2 linked regions of the Geothrix sp. 21YS21S-2 genome follow. The protein of the gene in region 2 interacts with the protein of the main gene of each other region in a pairwise test. Links are inferred from orthologs where the notes say so. Each region holds a gene or a part of one and is shown on either strand. Other genes may lie near its edges.

Evidence for each region. Proteins that work in one complex are often made in the same cells at the same time.
Region 1: the proteins of RAH40_RS06675 (region 2) and lpdA interact in binary tests that used the Escherichia coli proteins (3 or more experiments, as listed by UniProt). The link is inferred for Geothrix sp. 21YS21S-2 from one-to-one orthologs.

The regions. Positions count from the first base shown.
Region 1 is NZ_CP132910.1:3,596,392-3,600,106, reverse strand. The notes cover bases 770-3,672. They hold lpdA (dihydrolipoyl dehydrogenase), read right to left. Parts: upstream 2,973-3,672; coding sequence 1,566-2,972; downstream 770-1,565. Other genes in these bases: RAH40_RS15885 (1-acyl-sn-glycerol-3-phosphate acyltransferase), read right to left, coding at 3,025-3,672; RAH40_RS15895 (hypothetical protein), read left to right, coding at 770-1,569. Also shown: more of RAH40_RS15895, read left to right, coding at 1-769; more of RAH40_RS15885, read right to left, coding at 3,673-3,715. UniProt on the Escherichia coli protein: Lipoamide dehydrogenase is a component of the glycine cleavage system as well as of the alpha-ketoacid dehydrogenase complexes.
Region 2 is NZ_CP132910.1:1,469,146-1,473,275, forward strand. What follows is about bases 561-3,368. They hold RAH40_RS06675 (dihydrolipoamide acetyltransferase family protein), read left to right. Parts: upstream 561-1,225; coding sequence 1,226-2,512; downstream 2,513-3,368. Other genes in these bases: gatA (Asp-tRNA(Asn)/Glu-tRNA(Gln) amidotransferase subunit GatA), read left to right, coding at 561-1,215; RAH40_RS06680 (hypothetical protein), read right to left, coding at 2,579-2,770; RAH40_RS06685 (deoxyhypusine synthase family protein), read right to left, coding at 2,891-3,368. Outside these bases: more of gatA, read left to right, coding at 1-560; more of RAH40_RS06685, read right to left, coding at 3,369-3,883; RAH40_RS06690 (ComF family protein), read right to left, coding at 3,952-4,130. UniProt on the Escherichia coli protein: E2 component of the 2-oxoglutarate dehydrogenase (OGDH) complex which catalyzes the second step in the conversion of 2-oxoglutarate to succinyl-CoA and CO(2).

The DNA of each region.
Region 1 (3,715 bases), 2.1 Mb from region 2 along the record:
GACATCTGGGGGGAGGCCGTGGTGACGTCCCTCCCCCTGCCCGAAGTCCCCGTGGACCTTGTGGGGCAGGTGCTCGGCCCCGACTGGGCGTCCCCCTACACCGCCGCCCTGCCCTTCATGGACTGGGACACCCGCCGGCGTCCCGGCGCGGCGCTTCCCATGCGGGACACCATCCGGGCCCAGCCCCTGGAGGTGGGCTATGGCCTGCCCGCGCAGCTCACGTGGAAGCCCCGCCCGGTTTCTGCCGGCACGCTGCTCACCTGCCGGCAGGGCGCGGAGACCGTGCGGCGCGACGTCTCCGGGCAGGACCGGGCGGTCCTCACCCTGAACGCCTGGGCCGACCTGTGCCGGGTGGAGTCGCTCGTCCCGGACCCGGACACGGCCTGGGCCAGCTGCGTGGAAACCCGGCCCCTCCTTCCCCGGGGCCTGTTCCCCTGGCCGGGCCGCCCTGAAACCCCCTCGGCCGGGTTCAGCGAGCCCTCCGGCCTGGCCGCCCTGAAGCCGGGTCACGGCCCCCAGGGCGCCGCCCTGGTGGCCGATGCCGGGGACCATGTCCTGCGGGTCCTGGACGGGGAGGGCGAGGTTCGGACCTGGTGCGGGGAACCGGGCCAGCCGGGCCACCTGGACTCGCCCGTGGCCCGGAGCTGCCTGGGCCGCGCGCTGGCCTTCCTGACGGGGGCCCGGAAGGGTCCCGTCCGGTTCAACCGGCCCACCTTCCTGACCCTGGCCCGGATGGCCTGGGGGGACATGCCCTGGCGCCTGCTGGTGGCCGACAGCGGCAACCACGTCATCCGGACCGTGGCGGCCGACGGCACCGTCGGAACCCTCGCGGGCATGCCCGGCGAAGCGGGACATGCCAATGCCGCCGACGACCCGGGCCTGGCCCGCTTCAGCACGCCGCTGGGCCTGGCCTGGAACCGGCTGGACGCGACTCTGTACATCGCGGACCAGGGCAACGCGGCGGTGCGCAGGCTGGACCTGTCCGGCCGGGTCTCCACCTTCGCCGGCCAGCCCGGCAACCCGGGCACCCGGGACGGCCTGCCCCGCACGGCCCAGTTCACCAACCTCAAGGGGATCGTGCTTCCTCGTCGTTTGGCCGACCGGACCAGGCTCTATGTGCTGGACGGCCACGCGGTGCGGGAGATCAACCTGGGAAACGGCAGGGTGACCACACGCCTCGGACAGGTGGATGCCCCGGGCTTCCGGGACTTCGGCCCGGCCCCGGAATCCCGTCTCGTTCCCTGCCTGAACGACCCCTGGGACATCAAGGCGTGCCACCCCGGCTACCTGATCGCCGACCGCGGCAACGTGGACCCCCGGGGCGGAACCTGCCAGGCCCGCTTCACGATGCAGGGCGGCCCGAACGATATCCTGCCCGTCGCCTATACGGCCGACTTCCTGGAGCCCGACGGCACCCTGGCCGAACGGCGCACCGGCGACGGCTTCACCTGGCAGCCCATCAAGGCCGATGGCGTTTTCGCCCAGTCCGGTACCGGAACCGTCGTGGTGCGCTGCGTGACCCATCAGGGCCGCTCCGCGGGGGCGAAGGCCGATGTGGTGATTCCCTAGGCGTTCAGGGCCCGGCCGTACACGGCGCGGGCCGCCTCGGGGAAGGCCTCGTTGAGGGTGGGGTGGGGGTACATCGTGTTGATGAGCTCGTCCACGGTGAATTCGCCGCCCAGCAGCGCGAGGCTCGAGGCCACCAGTTCCGTGGCCTTGGGGCCGACGATGTGGATGCCGAGGATCTCGCCGTACGTCTTATCGGCCACGATCTTCACGAAGCCGTGGGGCTCGCCGATGATGTTGGCCTTGGCCAGAGGCATGAAGGGGAAGGAGCCCACCTGGACGTCGTAGCCCTTGTCCCGGGCCTGGGCCTCGGTGAGGCCGATGCAGCCCACCTCGGGGTCGCAGTAGGTGACGCTGGGCACCCGGTCGTAGTTGATGGGGTGGGGGTGCGCGTCCCTGCCCAGTTCCTTCGCGGCGTGCTCGGCGGCGACGATGCCCTCGTCGGAGGCCACGTGGGCCAGCATGGGGGTGCGCACGATGTCGCCGATGGCGTAGAGGCCGGGCTCGGCGGTGGCGAGGAAGGCGTCCACCTCCACGAAGCCGCGGTCCACCACGGCCTTGGTGGCTTCGAGGCCCACGCCGGCGGTGACCGGGCCGCGGCCCACGGCCACCAGCAGGTGGCTGCATTCCACCACGCCGCCCTTGTCGCCCTCCAGGCGGCAGACGACCTTGTCGGGGAAGCGCTCGATGGAGGCGATCTTCGTCTTCACCCGAACGTCGATCTTGTCCTTCTTGGCCAGGATCTTCGCCAGCTCCTCGCCCATGGCGGCGTCCTCGATGGGCAGGATCCGGTCCATGAACTCCACCAGCGTCACCTTGGAGCCCAGCCGCGCGAAGACCGAGGCGAACTCCACGCCGATGGCGCCCGCGCCCAGGATCACGAGGTGGCTGGGCAGCTCGGTCATGTCCATGAGGTGGTCGCTGTTCACCACGCGCACGCCGTCGGTCTCCATGCCGGGGAGTTCCTTGGGCACGGAGCCCGTGGCCAGGATGATCTTCCGGGCCTCGTGCGTCTCCCCCGCCACGTCCACCTTCCCGCCGCCCAGGAGCCTGCCGGCGCCCTTGAGCACGGTGACCTTGTTCTTCTTCATGAGGAACTCGACGCCCTTGCCGTTCTTCATGACGATGCGGTTCTTGCGCTTCACGATGGCGGCAAGGTCGGCCCTGAGGGCCGAGACGTCCACGCCGCCGATGCCGTACTCGGCGAGGTCGGACATCTGGTCGTACCGGTGGGCCGTCTCCAGCCAGGTCTTTGCGGGAATGCAGCCCCGGCGCAGGCAGGTGCCCCCCAGGCCCGCGGGATCCTTTTCCACGATGGCGGTGGCCAGCCCGAGCTGGGCGCCGCGGATGGCCGCGATGTAGCCTCCGGGGCCGGAACCGATGACGATGAGGTCGAATTGGGCCATTGCCGCACTCCTGGAAGGTCAGAAAGATCCAACCCCCATGTTCCCACCCTCGCTACCCTTTGGCCACCAGCGCTTTCACGGCTTCCCGGGCCGTCTCCCTGAGGAGGTCCAGGTCCTCAAAAGCGGAGGGATGGATGGGCCGGCCCACGTGGATGCGGAAGGTGCCCGGGGTCACCCGCCATCCGCCCGCGGGGAGCATCCCGAAGCCGCCCGTGAGGCCCAGGGGCACCAGGGGGACGTCGGCGTCCTGGGCGAGGTTGAAGACTCCCTTCTTGAAGGGCAGCAGCTCCCCGTCCCGGGTGCGGGTGCCCTCGGGGAAGGCGGCGACGGTGGCCCCGTCGTGGATGAGGCGCGCGGCGCGCTTGAGGGACGCGATGGCCTTGGGCCGGTTGCGGCGGTTGATGAAGATGCACCCGCCCATCCAGCAGGCCGGGCCCAGCACAGGGATGAGCAGCATCTCGATCTTGGCGAGGTACACCGGATGGTTCGGCAGGTTGCAGGTCAGCATCATGGCGTCCAGGTAGGACGTGTGGTTGGCGATGTAGATCACCGGCTGGCGCCCCTCCCGGATGTCCTCGGGCAGGTCCTCCCACCCGTCGACCTCGTGGCGCACCCCCCAGATCCGGCCCATGTGGGCGAAGTAGATCTGGGCCACCCTGCCCATGGCCCGGCGGCCGCCCATGAAGGCCGCCATCAGGAAGCCCGCCACCGTGAAAACGAAGAGCATCAGGAAGGCGTACATC
Region 2 (4,130 bases):
TGGAAGGGGGCCCCCGTGGGCAACGGCTCGCGCATCCAGCGCGGCTATCGGGCCCCCTACGACGCAACCGTCGTGCGCCGGCTCCTGGAGGCCGGGGCGGTGCCGGTGGCCAAGGCCAACATGGACGAGTTCGCCATGGGCTCCAGCGGCGAGCACAGCGCCTCGGGCCCCGCCCGCAACCCCTGGGACACCACCCGGGTCCCCGGGGGCAGTTCCTCGGGCTCCGTGGTCTCCGTGGCCGCGGGCTATGCCCCCTTCGCCCTGGGCACCGACACGGGCGGGTCCGTGAGGCTGCCGGGGAGCTTCTGCAACGTGACCGCCCTGCGGCCCACCTACGGCGTGCTGAGCCGTTACGGCGTCACGGCCATGGCCTCCTCCCTGGACATCGTCGGACCCGTGGCCGGCTCCGCCCGGGACCTGGCGGCGGTCCTCTCCGTCATGGCCGGTCCCGATCCCCTGGACGCCACCAGCGTGGACCTGCCCGGACGGGAGCGCCTGGGCGACCTCCGGCCCCGCGCGCTCAAGGGCCTGCGGGTGGGCCTGCCCCGCGAGTACTTCGGCGAAGGCATCGACGCCGGCGTCAGGGACGTCCTGGAGACGGCGCTGCGCGACCTGGAGGCCCAGGGCGCCGAGCTGGTGGAGGTCTCCCTGCCCCACACCCCCTTCGCCATCGACACCTACTACCTCATCAACACCTCCGAGGTCTCCAGCAACCTCTCCCGCTTCGACGGCGTGCGGTACGGCGCCAGGGCGGCTTCGGACACCCTGGACGGCATGATCGCCGGCACCCGGGACGCGGGCTTCGGCATGGAGGCCAAGCGCCGGATCCTGCTGGGGGCGTTCTGCCTGTCCAAGGGCTACTACGAGGCCTTCTACCTGAAGGCCCAGAAGGCCCGGACCCTCATCACGCGGGACTTCGCGGCCGCCTTCGGGAAGGTGGACGTCCTGGCCACCCCCGTGAGCCCGACCACCGCCTTCCCCCTGGGGGAAAGGACCGGCGATCCCCTGGCGATGTACCTGTCGGACGTCTTCACCGTCACCCCCGCGCTGGCGGCCCTGCCCGCTCTTTCCATGCCCGCGGGTTTCGCCTCGGGCCTGCCCGTGGGACTGCAGCTCATCGGCCCCTCCCTATCGGATGTCCCCCTGCTGGAGCTGGCCCACGCCTACCAGCGGATCACGAAGCACCACACCGAGGCGCCCCGCCTCGACAGCTAGGAGCACGAACATGGCTTTCGACGTCGTCATGCCCCAGATGGGGGAATCCATCGCCGAGGCAACGATCCTGAAGTGGCACCGGCAGCCGGGTGAGGCCATCGGCAAGGACGAGACCCTCTACGAGATCTCGACGGACAAGGTGGACGCCGAGATCCCCGCCCCCATCGCCGGCACCCTGCTGGAGATCCTCGTGGACGTGAACGTCACCGTCCCCGTGGGCACCGTGGTGGCGCGCATCGGGGCCGCCGGGGAGAAGCCCGCCGCCGGCGGGTCCGAGCCCAAGGCCGCTCCGGCAGCGGCGCCCCAGGCCGCCGCTGCGCAAGCCGCCCCGGCCCCCGCCGCCCCCGCGGCCCCGGCCGAAGACACCCTCGAGGGCCGCCTGCGGACCCGGTCCAGCCCACTGGTGCGCCGCATGGCGCAGGACCACGGCGTGGACCTGACCGCCGTGCCGGGGTCGGGCATGATGGGCCGGGTCACCAAGCAGGACATGGAGGCCTTCCTGACCGCCAAGCCCGCCGCCCCCGTGGCCGCCGCACCCAAGGCCGCCCCCGCCCCGGCCGCGCCCTCCGTCCCCGCCTTCGCCCCCGGCGAGCGGGTCCGGGTCGAGCCCATGACCCGCATGCGCAAGATCATAAGCGACAACATGGTCCTCTCGAAGCACACCAGCGCCCACGTGTACACCGTGTTCGAGATCGACATGTCCAACGTGTCCAGACTGCGCGCCAGGCACAAGCAGGCCTTCGAGGCCGCCTACGGCACGAAGCTGAGCTACATGCCCTTCGCCATGATGGCCGCCGCCAAGGCCCTCCGGGCCTATCCGGTGGTCAACGCCAGCGTCGACGGGGATTCCATCGTCTACAAGCAGGACGTGCACCTGGGCATCGCCGTGGCCCTGGACTGGGGCCTCATCGTCCCCGTTGTGAAGAACGCCGACCAGCTGAACCTGGGCGGCCTGGCCCTGGCCCTCAACGACCTGGCCGGCCGCGCCCGCTCCAAGCAGCTCAAGCCCGACGAGATCTCCGGTGGGACCTTCACCATCACCAACCCCGGCGTCTTCGGCGACACCTTCGGCCTGCCCGTGATCAACCAGCCCCAGGTGGCCATCATGGGCATGGGCGCCGTGAAGAAGCGCCCCGTGGTCGTGACCGACGACCTGGGCCAGGACGTCCTGGCCATCCGCGAAGTGATGTTCAGCGCCCTCAGCTTCGACCACCGCATCATCGACGGCTCCACCGCCGACCTGTTCATGGCCGCGGTCAAGAAGGAACTGGAGACCTCGGACTTCGGCCTGGCCTAGAAGCTTCTGCCCACAAGGAAAGCGCCCACCGCGAGGTGGGCGCTTCCGATGTTCAGGGGTTTCGCACTACTTCTTGGCGGGAACCCACTTCTTGCCTTCGTCGGTCAGGTTGGTCTTGGTGCAGGGCATGGCGGTGTGGCAGGTCTTGCAGGTGACCTTGGGATCCTTGGCCTTGGCTTCCTTCTGGATGGTCACGCTGGCGAACGAGAACGACGCGGCGCAGAGGGCGACGGCGATGGCGAGGATGGAACGCTTCATTGGAACCTCCAAAAGGTAGGCCAAGTTTAACGAGGGAACCCGGGCCGATCAAGAGAACAAGACCTCCAGGTCGCAAATATTAACGACCTATACGTTCCGGGTGCCGGTCGTCCGGAAGATCTACCACCCCAACAGATAGGCGAACATCAAGGGCGCCACGATGGTCGCGTCGCTCTCCACGATGAACTTGGGGGTGTCCGCCCCCAGCTTGCCCCAGGTGATCTTCTCGTTGGGCACGGCGCCCGAGTAGGAGCCGTAGCTGGTGGTGGAGTCGCTGATCTGGCAGAAGTAGCCCCAGAGCGGCGCCTCCAGCTCCAGGTCCTGGTGGAGCATGGGCACCACGCAGATGGGGAAGTCCCCCGCGATGCCGCCGCCGATCTGGAACATGCCCAGGGTGCAGTCCTTCGTGACGTCCTGGTAGAAGCGGGCCAGCCAGGTCATGTACTCGATGCCGGTGCGGACCGTGTGGACGTTCTTCACGTCCCCGCGGATCACGGCGGCGGCGTACATGTTGCCCAGGGTGCTGTCCTCCCAGCCGGGAACGACGATCGGGAGGTTCTTCTCGCAGGCGGCGATCATCCAGCTGTTCTTCACGTCGATCTGGTAGTGCTCCTCGAGGGCGCCGCTGCGCAGGAGGCGGTAGAGGAACTCGTGCGGGAAATGGCGTTCCCCGGCCGCGTCGGCCCCCGTCCACTCCTTGAGGATGGCCTTCTCGATGCGGCGCATGGCCTCCATCTCGGGGATGCAGGTGTCCGTGACCCGGTTCATGTGGCGGTCCAGGAGGGCCTTCTCGTCCGCGGGGGTGAGGTCCCGGTAGTGGGGCACGCGCTCGTAGTAGTCGTGGGCCACCAGGTTGAAGACGTCCTCCTCCAGGTTGGCGCCGGTGCAGGTGATGAGGTGCACCTTGTCCTGGCGGATCATCTCGGCGAGGCTCAGACCCAGCTCGGCCGTGCTCATGGCCCCCGCCAGGCTCACCATCATCTTTCCGCCTTCCAGGAGGTGGGTGCGGTACCCTTCGGCCGCGTCGACCATGGCCGCCGCGTTGAAGTGGCGGAAATGGTGCTTGATGAACGAACCCACGGGACCGGGGGTGAACGTGGCGGTGCTCGGCATGGTCGACTCCATTCAAAGGCATACAGATCCCAGGGTTCCCTGGGGGCCGATGCGAAGCATACCACGGCCTAGCGGCCTCCCCGCTTCCCGGCCCGGAAGAGCGCCAGGACCGCCACGTCCCGGGCCCCTGCGGCCCCCAGGGCCTGGGCGCACCTGAGCAGGGTCGTTCCGGTGGTCCAGACGTCGTCCACCAGGAGCACGGCCTCCCCCTCCACCGACGCTCCGGGCTCCAGGGTCACGTGGGGAC